One region of the Halomonas binhaiensis genome, then DNA from elsewhere that is predicted to be linked to it. Evidence: predicted binding sites of a transcription regulator. Region 1 holds the regulator's gene; the other holds the start of a gene.
The links. Region 1 encodes FNR, which switches genes on or off when oxygen is low (the NO sensors DNR and NnrR bind a similar motif). Its sites were predicted from a motif close to TTGATNTANATCAA; they were not measured.

Region 1 (5,838 bases):
ACGACAGGGGCGTCCGGAGCGATGCCGTCAACGGTGACGGTAGTGGGGTCGCTGGTGTTGCCGGAAGGGTCGGTCGCGGTAACGGTGATCTCGGAGCCATCATCGAGAGGCTGATCCGGAGTGATGGACCAGTTGCCGTCATCGTCGGCAGTCGCGGTGTAATCGGGGTTGCCGTCACCATCGGTATCGACCTCGATGGTGCTGCCTGGCTCGGCGGTACCGCTGATGGTGCTGCCATTGGTCGGGTTGACGACAGGGGCGTCCGGAGCGGTGGTGTCCGGGTTCGGAGAGGTGGGGTCATCATCATCTCCTCCGCCACCACCGCCACCACCACCGCCACCAGCGGCGGCGGCTACAAGGGCCAGTAATCCGGCTGCGCCACCCACTACCCAGGGATTGATGCCATCCTCGGCGCCACCCGCCGCTACCATGGCGAAGTCAGCCGTTTCGCCAGTAGGGATGAATTCGGCAAAGACGACACCGTCTGAGCCCGCGGGGCCAAGGTTTGCCCACACAATGGCACCTTCGTCATCGACGAGATACAGCTCGCTGGGGCCTGTGCCTGGGTCTACATAGAAGTCGGTCAGTGTGATGACCTGGCCGTCATTGGTAACGATGATCAGATCATCGCCTTCGCGAGTGAAGGATTGAATATCATCTGGGTCCAGGTGCAGCAGCACTTTGGACGGTTCTTCCAAAACGAGGTTGTTACCCTCCAGAACCCACGGGGGTACATCGCTGAAGCTTCCACCTAATTCCGTTGTTTTGATATCCATTATGGTGTTCCCTTGCACGTGAAGTGATAGCCCTGCGAGGCCATTTTCAAAGAGGCATCCGAGGTACTCTTACATGGCGCAGTACGAAATATCTAATGCTTTTATGTGACACTATTAATTCCGTCTGTTAGCCGATGTCTCCAGAGAACTAATGTAGTAGACCTAATGCCTAATATGGCAAGCCCAAAAAGCAGGTGTTACACCTGTAACGGTGCGAGAGAGCTGGAATGGGCTATCCGCTGCCAGCTATCAGCGGCACTGGTGATGCTGGTTTCGAAGCGTACAGAAGTGTGGCGGGGTTTTTGTTTGTTAATGCTTTGTCATTAAATGAAAATTCGTGTGAGCAGATTGTTTTGTAACAAGGTTCGCATTCACTGGTGTTTCGATAGAGCGCTCTAATGCCTATGAGGGGGTGTCTGATCGTTAGTCACTTCCTCAAGGTTTTTTTGACACCCTTCATTTGTCACTGAGGGGCGGGTTACAGTGACGGCAGGCGAGGTCAGGGCTTCGCGCTATGTGTATGAAGAGAAAATGTCTCCCTGCGCCGAGGCCTCGTCGATGATATTGAATGGCACACATCTTGAGCACTTCGTTATCGGTATGGGTATCCAGGTGTGCTTGTGGCCGTTTTTTGGACGTTGGTCGGCAGGTGCCATTAGTGTGGCCGTTTTTCTGGGCCGGGAAATCGCACAGCATGAATACAAGGGGGGCGGTGGCAATGCTGTGAGCTGGTACTACGGGCTGGTGTATCACTGGAGCCTGGATTCGGTACTTGATGTATTGTCTCCCTTGCTGGCCTGCCTTTTGCTGGCATGGCTGGGAGGTGCAGTGTTGAGACGCTGGGCATGAACAGGAGACAGGCTCACTGGCTAGTGCTCAGCGATGGCGCCAGACCTACGGAAGACATCTATTTTCTTGCTTCTGTTGCGCCCTGGTTGCAGGAACGTGGCGCTCGTATCACGCGCCTGGATACACGAACTTGGCGTCACCCGCGCTGGTGCTGGCCGTGGCTGCGACGGTTGATGCGCGATGCTCATGTCATCGTTTGCCGTGGCCTGTCGCTACCCTGGTGTGAAGTTCTGGAGCGTGAGCGTTCTCGCCTGGCCGGGGTGTATTACGTGATTGACGATGATCTTTCTGCAGCAGTGCAGGATCATTCGCTGCCTGAAGGCTATCGCCAGCGTATGGCTGCCAAGGTGGAGGAACAGAAGCGATTGCTGCCATTGGTTGATGAGGTGATTGCATGCAGCGATCAGCTTGCCAGGACTTTTGTCGATCGGCACCGTCATGTCAGCATCCTGACACCCGGGCTGATTGCGACCCCACCCAGCCTTGAACATTTCAAGGCCGCTGAATGGCGTGTAGGGTTTCATGGTACTCGTGCCCATCTGAAGGATCTCGAGCATATTATCCCGGCACTGGCATCAATCCATGAAGCATGCCATCAAGTGCAGTTCGAGTTGATGCTTGGGCGTTTTGCTCCACCAGAGCTGGCTACCCTGAAGCGGGTGAGCACGCCATCCCCTCTCCTCTGGAAAGACTTCCTGGACTATCAATGCAAGCACCGCATCCATATCGGTCTCGCGCCGCTATGGCCCACCGCGTTCAATGCAGGAAAGTCCTATATCAAGTTCCTGGATATTACGCTGATGGGTGGCGTTGGAATCTACAGCCAACGCTCTCCATACAAGGATCTGGTCAGTGATGAGGTTGATGGGCTGCTGGCGGAAGACCATTCTGATCACTGGCAAGAATGCATGAGACGCCTGCTGGCATTTCCACAAGATGCCCAGCGAATGGCACTGGCCGCAGCGGATAAGGCCAGGGAAGAGTGTGGTTCTGAGACAGGGCGAGAATTCTGGCTGAAGCGTCAGGTATCCTGATATATATAGTGCACTACTTCATGCTTAATAATGACTTGTTCAGCCGGAAAAAAGAACCATGAATGGCAGGGCAAGGCTGACTGAGTTATGGACGTCTGGCAATTCTTGGTGCCTGGAAATATATGTGGCAGAGACATGCTTTTTCAATATGAAACGAAAAGGCGCCCATGTGGTGATGGGTTGCCTTTTTGTTTGTTCATCATGAAGTGGTTGGAGTGCCTGCCATATACCGGTGGTTGTTTTCAGAGACTTAGTTTGTTTCAGTGTCAGCGAGTCTCGTCAGGTCATTGATGTTGAGGATATGTACTTCACGGCCGGATACTGCGACCAGGTCCTGCTGTTGGAAGCGTCCAAGGATGCGACTAATGGTTTCTACCGCAAGGCCCAGGTGATTACCGATATCTGCGCGGGACATGGATAGGCGGAAGCTGAAAGGCGAATACCCGCGTCGCCTGAAGCGATCGGATAGTCCGAGGAAGAAGCAGGCCAGTCTTTGGTCGGCAGTCTTGCGCGAGAGCAGCTGCATCATGCGCCGGTCCTGGTGCAACTCCTTGCTGATGGTTCTCAGCAACTGGGAGCGTAGCTCGGGCAGCGTCTGGGATAAGGTATCGAGACGATCGAATGGAATCTCGCATACCGTAGTCATTTCCAGGGCCACGACACTGCCGGTATACAAGCCATCGCTGATGCCATCGAGCCCAATGATTTCGCTGGGTAGAAAAAAATTGGTCAGTTGGGCTTCACCACTACCTTCAGTGATGGTTTGCTTCAAGCTTCCTGAGCGTACGGCATATATGCTGGTGAAAGGGTCTCCCTGTTCAATCAAGCGAGTGCCTTTCTTGATCGGTGGATGACGACGAATAATGGAGTCGAAGCGTTCCAGGTCGTTCGTGTCGAGTGACAACGGCAGGCAGAGCGAGCTCAGTCGGCAGGAATCACAGCGAGTTTCTTGTAGCAGGGAACGCCGTCGGTCTTGGGCCGAGGAAGACATTCACAGCTCCTGTTGATCATCAGTTGCGAACGAAAATGTAAAAGGTGCCAATGGAATCATTATTCCAGCTTGGCACAGAACTGGCGTCATTTTACACACTTGAAATGTATAGCGGATATGCATACCTCTTCTGGAGAGGGGGAGATACATCCAATTTTTTCTGAAATTTTATGTAAATACGCTGATTTTTCTGAATTTCGTTCTGGGGCAATATTTGTATTATAGATGCATTGTAGCTCTTGATATTTGCCAAATGGCAAAGGAGACAATCAAGGCTGCGGCGATCCAGCGAGTACTGTTCAGCGCGAGCAGGTGTTGTAATTGACGTGCAGCAAGGCCGCTGAACAGCAATGCTGGCAGGGTACCCAGGCCGAAAGCTGTCAATAGTATCGCTCCCTCAATGGCGTCGGCACTGGCCAGGCTCCATGTCAACATGGAGTAGACCAGGCCACAAGGTAGCCAGCCCCATATGGCCCCCAGCACCACGGCCTGGGGAATGTGCACTACTGGCAGTAACTTGCGTCCAGCAGGTTCAATATGCCGCCAGAGGTGTCGCCCAAGCCTTTCGACATGGCGTAATCCCTTCCAGAAGTTGGCAATGTAAAGTGCCATCAGCATCAGCATCAGAGCTGAAAGCAGCTGCATTGCAGTGTGCATGCCCGGTGCGAGTGTCACTACGGAGCCCAGTGTTGCGGCTGACGCTCCGGCAATCGCATAGCTGATGATACGTCCCAGGTTGTAACCCAGTACCAGGCCTGTGAGCCGGACTGGCTGGCGCATGCTGGGTGGGATGTTGAAGGTCAGTACACTCATGATTCCACCACACATGCCAATGCAGTGGGCGCTGCCCAGCAGGCCAAAGACAAAGGCCGCGGCAAAGGCCGGCAGTTCCAGTCCAGTCGGGTTCATAGGGTATCTTTCTCGTGGCGGTTGCTCTGGCCGCTCTGTTTTGAACCGGGGGGAGGATCATCATCGTCGAACAGAATACGATAGGCTGGTCCCTCCAGATCCTCGAACTGGTCATTCCTGACCGCCCAGAAGAAAGCCCAGACCGCCAGGCCCAACAGGATCAGTGACAGGGATATCAAGAGAAACAGAATGCTCATGCTTGCTGCCTGCGACTGGGGCGGAGGCGGAGTGCATTGCCTACCACCAGTAGTGAACTGATCGACATGCCCAGTGCGGCCATCCAGGGAGATACGAACCCCAGGGAGGCCAAAGGAATAGCGATCAGGTTGTAAACCAGCGCCCAGGCGAGATTCTGGCGAATGATCCGCTGCGTGGCACGAGCGACTTCGACGGATTCGACGATGGCGTGCAAATGTTCTCCCAGTAGCACCATGTCGGCTCGAGTGCGGGTCAGATCGCTGGAGCCGGGCATGGCGATGGCCAGGTTGGCCCCTGCCAGTACCGGTGTGTCATTGATGCCATCGCCGACCATGGCCACGATTTCTCCTTCGTGTTGGAGTCGCTGAAGGTGGGCGAGCTTGTCTTCAGGGCTGGTTGCCCCCCGCCACTGGGTGATGTCGAGAGCAGAAGCCATGGCGGCGACATTGCTCTCGCCGTCTCCTGACAGGATTTCTACCTTCAGGCCATGTTCCTTCAGTGCCTGAAGGGTTGTGGCGGCATCCTCTCTCGGAGAATCATCGACCAGGAACCATGCCATAGGGATTGCATCCCGGGTCAGCAGTAACCAGCAGCCGTGGCCCGGAGGCGAGGGAGGAGAGTAGCCATCGACAGCGAACCTTGCCTGACCCAGGCGCCAGGTTGCGTTGTCATGGGGGAGTTGCAGGTATCCGCTGAGTCCCTGGCCTGGGGTATTGATGATGCCAGTGGCTCGAATGGCATGACGTTGGCAGGACAGGAAGGCGTGGGCAATGGGGTGCTCTGAAGATGACTCCAGTGCGCCAGCCACTGCCAACAGAAAGGTTTCATCGTATTCCCGAGAGAGAACGTAGGAGGCCGCCAGGCGTATTTTTCCCTGGGTCAGGGTCCCTGTCTTGTCGAAGATGATGCGGTCGAGTCTGGTCAGGGTTTCCAGTGCATCGGCCCGCGTGATCAATACCCCCGAACGGCGCAATCGCCCATGGGCGACTGTCAGGGCCGTTGGCGTGGCCAGTGCCAGCGCACAAGGGCAGGACACCACCAGTACAGAAAGCGTTACCCAAAGACTTCGGGATGGATCGAT
Region 2 (5,838 bases), 1.0 Mb from region 1:
GCCCCGAGCGGTACGTATCTTTGGCGGAGGGCTGCCACCTGATTTCGATCGCTATCAGCTCCTGCTGGATGGCTTCAAGGAAAGCTTTCAGATAGCACTGCTGGCGACCTTGCTGGGCGTGCTGCTTTCGATTCCCTTCGCTGTGATGGCGGCCCGCAATATCGTGCCTCGCCCGGTTTACCTGATCGGGCGCGCCATCATCATCGTTGCGCGTAGTTTCCATCCGGTGATCGTTGCCATCCTGTTCGTCAAGGCGGTGGGGTTTGGGCCTCTCGCCGGGATTCTGACACTGACGCTGTATTCCATTGGCTTCGTTGGCAAGCTGCTGGCGGAAGAAATCGAGGAAATCGACTGGGGACAGGTCGAGGCCATGCGTGCGGTAGGGGCGGGTTATCTGTCGACGCTCATCTTTGCGGTTTTTCCCCAGATTCTGCCACGCCAGATTGGCCTGTCCATGTATCAGCTAGACAGCAATCTGCGAGCATCGGCGGTGGTAGGCATCGTGGGTGCCGGTGGGATAGGGAGCACATTGATGAACGCCTTCGGTCGTTATGACTATGACTTTGCCTTTGCCATCCTGCTGGTAATCATCGTGGTGATTCTGGTCAGCGAAGGCATCAGTGGCTGGGTGAGGAAACGCGTATGGTGATGGAGCCGATGGAACAGCGTGTCTGGGCACGCTACGACCGGCGTGAACGCTGGATGCGCCTGGCTGTCATGTTGCTGGTGGCGGCCATCATGGTCTGGGCCGTACGTGATGTGGACATCTACTGGCCATGGGTATGGGATGCGCCGGTGCAGATACATGGTCTGCTCGAACGGATGTGGCCGCCGGATCTACGCCGAGCGAATGACATCTTTGCCGCTCTGGTCGAGACAGTGCATATCGCGACCCTGGCCACTGCACTGACCATCTTTGCGGCATTGCCGGTGTCCTATATCGCGGCCCAGAACACCACCCCGAACAAGGCCTGTCTATGGCTTGGGCGCTTCATTCTGGTGGCCAGTCGCTCTGTGAATACCATTATCTGGGCGCTGTTGTTCGTCGCCATTTTTGGTCCGGGCGTCCTGGCAGGAATACTCGCGATCATGTTCCGCTCCATCGGCTTCGTCGGCAAATTGATGGGAGAAGCCATCGAGGAAATCGATCGCAAGCCGGTAGAGGCAATGGAGGCTACGGGAGCGGGGCGCGCCAAAGTGATTCTTTATGCCGTGGTCCCCCAGGTGATGCCGGCTTTCTTTGCCATCATCATTCTGCGCTGGGATATCAACATCCGTGAATCCACGGTGCTGGGGCTGGTGGGTGCCGGTGGCATCGGCGTGATCCTGCAAGGTGCCATTGATACTTTTGCCTGGCCGACCGTAGCCACCATTCTTTGCGCCATCATCCTGCTGGTATTGATAGGTGAAGCCATTACCAGTTTATTGCGACGTAAAGTGCTGTAGATAAAGGGGGTTGTAAGCTTTTAATGATGCGTCAGCGGCTGGACTGACACAGCTCTCGCATGCGTGAAAGTGCTTCGTTGGCACCGCTCAACGAGAAGGTCATGAACCAGTAGTCGTCCAGGTTTTCGCTCATGCGGATACGCAAGTGGAGCTGTTGTCCGGTGCTCATCTGAGCTTCCAGCAACGGCATGTCGATATCGTGGAAGCGCAAGTAGAGGCCATCATCTCCACGCTCGGTGGACAAGGCCACGCGCCCGGTCATGGCGGAGTTCTCATCGATCAGTACATCGGCAGGAACTTCGTTGACCTGGCCCGAGACAGCCTGTTGTTCACCCAGGTCTGAACGCATTTCCAGCCAGTGCTGGGTACAACGCCCGGGGGTGGCGTTAATACTGAGCATGGCATCGGTATAGCTCGACCGTTCCACCGCGCGAATATGGTGTTCCTGGCCAAGGCTGACGACCAGGGATTCCCAGTCCTGATGCTGTTGTTGCTGCTGAGTGTTGAAGCTCACGGCCTGGGCTATGGAGGCCAGGCTGATGCACGACAGCGTGGTCAGTACGGCCAAGATGCGGGGGCAGCGCTGGCCCAAAGACAAGGGAAAATGCATGACAACTCCTCTAAATCAGCTGCGGCGAGGCTAGCATGCTCTGCGAGGGCTGTCGTCCTTCCAAGGGGGCTCCCCCGTTGGTGTCATCCCAAGTCTATTCGACGTGAACGTTGATCCGCTTCATTTCACGCAGGCGTGTGCGGCAATCGGGAACCATGAGGTCGGCCAATGTGTAATTGTCCAGGGACTTCAGGAAAGCCTGCAAGGCTTCACTGGCAATGCTGTTGAAGCGGCATGCGGGTGATAGATGACAGTTATCCTCATCGACACTGCATTCCACCAGCGCCAGGCTATGTTCAGTATCCTGTATCAGGGCGCCCAGGCGGATGGATTCAGGCGCCCGCTTGAGAGAAAGGCCACCGTGTTTACCTCGAATGGCACAGACATATCCCAGGCGGCTAAGTTCCTGTACCACCTTCATAAGATGGTTGCGTGAAACTGAAAATCGCGCTGCAATTTCTGCGATGGTAGTACGCTCATCTCCTGCATCAGCCAGATACATGAGGACACGCAATGAGTAATCAGTAAAACGAGTGAGGTGCATCGTTAGTATCTCGGTACCGTAAAGGCAACGTAGTAGAAAATTAACAAGACAATGTGGATGAATCTGACTCTAGCATTGCCCGCTCTTGGAGGAAGAGCAGATAGCGCAAGTTGGCACAGAGTATGGCGAGAAAGAGAAAGACAATGCCTGATCTGAGTCAGTGCGTATGCCAAGTATCCATCTTTGAGGTAGGTAATGGATTAATAAGTGACGCATTATTGATGCAGGTCATATTCTGGTTATGCGCGAGGCACGAATCACCTGCTTCGATGGCACAATGAGCATCATGACGAAGCCTCGCTGCAGCCTGATTCTGCCGGAGGCATGATGATCAGGATATTGCCCTGAAAGAGGTATCTGCCACACGGGGCGAGGAGAGTCTTTGATGTCTGTCGATGTTGTTCCCTTCCAACGACACCTGGCCGAAAAATATGACCGACCTGGACCTCGCTATACTTCCTATCCAACGGCTCCTCATTTCCAAGATGCCTATGATGCCCATGATTACCTGCGTGCAGTGAGCAAAAGTCATAGACATCACGCACGGCCATTATCGGTTTATATTCATGTGCCGTTCTGTGAAAGTCTGTGCTATTACTGTGCCTGCTCCAAGATCATTACTCATAACCGTGAGAGAGCATCAGAATATCTAGATTATCTGAAGCGTGAAATTGTACTTCAGGCTGCATTGTTCGATGAAAATCGAGAGCTTTCTCAATTGCATCTTGGTGGCGGAACACCAACTTTTCTTTCCAATGACCAGCTTGCTGAACTGGTGGATGCCCTATCCTCCGCGTTCCATTTTTCGGCACCGGAAACACGTGAGTTTTCTCTTGAGGTTGATCCAAGAACAGTCAGCACCGAGCAGATCAGTCAACTGCGCGAACTGGGTTTCAATCGCGTGAGTTTCGGGGTGCAGGATTTCGATGAACGAGTACAGAGGGCAGTTAATCGAGTGCAGAGTGAGGCTCAGGTTACGGCCTTGATGGCATCTGCTCGAGAGGCCGGGTTTGCCTCTGTGTCGGTGGATCTGATCTATGGTCTTCCGCTACAGACCATCGATAGTTTCGCCACTACTCTGGAAAAGGTCATCGCATTGAGGCCGGATCGTATCGCGGCCTACAGCTATGCTCATCTGCCATCCTTGTTCAAGGCTCAGCGCTTGATTCGCAACGAGGACATGCCGCCTCCTGAACGCAAGTTGGAGCTGTTGGAATTGACCATTTCCAGACTGACTCAGGCGGGTTATGTCTACATCGGCATGGACCATTTCGCCCTGCCCGAGGATGAGCTGAGCCTGGCCCGGCAGGATGGCACCCTGCAACGCAATTTCCAGGGATATTCGACCCGAGCCGAGTGCGACATGATTGGCCTGGGCGTGACGGCTATCGGCCGGATGGCGGATGCCTATAGCCAGAACGTCAAGACCACTGCCGAGTACATGAAGTGTCTGGATGCTGGTGAGCTGCCTGTATTGCGCGGTTATGTGCTTAGCGCCGAGGATCATCTGCGTGCTGATGTGATCACTGCGGTGATGTGCCATGGACAAGTGGACTTCAGCGCAATCGAAAAGCGTCATGACATTATATTCCGGGAACATTTTTCCGCGGCCCTGGAAGCGCTGGAAGAAATGCAGGATGACGGCCTGGTCACCATTGATGCCCAGTACTTGCGTGTACTACCGAGCGGACGCTTGATGTTGCGCAATGTCGCCATGGCCTTCGATGCTTATCTGGGAGAGGGGGCCGGGAGATATTCCCGCACGGTCTGACCCCTGTCGTCCAAGCGGGTGAATCCGGGCTGCGGCATGACAGGATGTCGCAGTATTCTGAGCAGGTCATGGCGCGTCTCTGAGTGCCGGACCTGGCAGTTGCTGGGCTGGTGCTTCTCCGGCGTCTTCTCCTAAATATACTTCATGTTGTATTTTCTATTCACTTTTCTACTATATATGGTGCTGGTGAGTGGTCTGCGTTAGTATGCGCAGCCCTCGCGCGGACACCCGTTTCGCTATACGTTTACATGCCGAGATCCATCGGAGAGGATACGAATGACGACATCTTCCAAGGTCGCTGCGTTGTCGCAGGAGGTACCTATGCAGGGCCCTTCTTATGACATATGGGATGCCAAGTACCGGTTGAAGGATCGCCACGGCCAACCTGTCGACGCCGATCTTGGCGCGACCTGGGAACGTGTTGCCAAAGCGCTTGCTGCCGTGGAAGGTGACCAGGCCGAACACTGGCTGCCCAAGTTCCGTTGGGCACTGGAGCATGGCGCGGTACCAGCGGGTCGGATCATGTCCAATGCGGGGGCTGAAGGCTACAAGCCGGCAGTCAGCCTGATCAACTGCACCGTATCCCGCACCATCCATGACTCCATGCAGGATATTCTCGGCAGCGTGGTGGACGCCGGAATGACGCTGAAAGCGGGGTGTGGCATCGGTTACGAGTTTTCCACACTGCGCCATAAAGGGGCCTTTGTGTTTGGCGCCGGTGCCGGCACCAATGGTCCGTTGGCGTTCATGGATATCTTCGACAAGATGTGTTTCACCGTCGCTTCTGCGGGTGGTCGTCGTGGCGCTCAGATGGGCACCTTCGATGTTGGCCATCCTGATGTACGTGATTTCATCGAGGCCAAGCGTGAGGCCGGGCGTCTACGTCAATTCAACCTCAGCCTGCTGATCACCGATGAATTCATGGAAGCGGTGAAGAATGATGCTGACTGGCCGCTGGCCTTCCCGCTGCATGGCGGTGAAAAGGGGGATGTGGACGACAGAGAGCTGATCTATCGCGACTGGCCGGTTATCGAAGACGGTTACACCGTGGATGCTGAAGGTCGTGTGGCCTGCCGTGTGGTGGAGGTGATCAAGGCGCGAGAGCTGTGGGACACCATCATGCGCTCCACCTACGACTACGCAGAGCCGGGTTTCATTCTGATCGACCAGGTCAATCGGATGAACAACAACTGGTTCTGCGAGTCGATCCGAGCCACCAACCCCTGCGGTGAGCAGCCATTGCCGCCAGAGGGAGCCTGTCTGCTGGGGTCAGTGAACCTCACCCGTTTCGTTGTCGATCCTTTCGGCAAGAAGCCGCGTTTTGACTGGAATACTTACCGCGAAGTAGTGGCTATCTTCACCCGCATGCTCGATAACGTCGTGGAGATCAGCGGCCTGCCGCTGGAAGGCCAGCGCCGCGAAATCGAAGCCAAGCGCCGGCATGGCATGGGCTTCCTGGGGTTGGGT

Region 2: a site for FNR is predicted at 2,819-2,832, ahead of hemN (oxygen-independent coproporphyrinogen III oxidase). Genes of this name have one in related genera too.

Annotation. Positions count from the first base shown of each region.
Region 1 covers NZ_CP038437.2:772,700-778,537, forward strand. Annotated here, with positions in the region: gene E4T21_RS03340 (Ig-like domain-containing protein) at 1-776, opposite strand, end outside; gene E4T21_RS03345 (hypothetical protein) at 1,308-1,625, shown strand; gene E4T21_RS03350 (glycosyltransferase family protein) at 1,622-2,659, shown strand; gene fnr (fumarate/nitrate reduction transcriptional regulator Fnr) at 2,910-3,650, opposite strand; gene E4T21_RS03360 (sulfite exporter TauE/SafE family protein) at 3,870-4,559, opposite strand; gene ccoS (cbb3-type cytochrome oxidase assembly protein CcoS) at 4,556-4,756, opposite strand; gene E4T21_RS03370 (heavy metal translocating P-type ATPase) at 4,753-5,838, opposite strand, start outside.
Region 2 covers NZ_CP038437.2:4,634,675-4,640,512, reverse strand. Annotated here, with positions in the region: gene phnE (phosphonate ABC transporter, permease protein PhnE) at 1-649, shown strand, start outside; gene phnE (phosphonate ABC transporter, permease protein PhnE) at 643-1,446, shown strand; gene E4T21_RS20215 (hypothetical protein) at 1,478-2,056, opposite strand; gene E4T21_RS20210 (Rrf2 family transcriptional regulator) at 2,151-2,600, opposite strand; gene hemN (oxygen-independent coproporphyrinogen III oxidase) at 2,986-4,371, shown strand; gene E4T21_RS20200 (adenosylcobalamin-dependent ribonucleoside-diphosphate reductase) at 4,648-5,838, shown strand, end outside.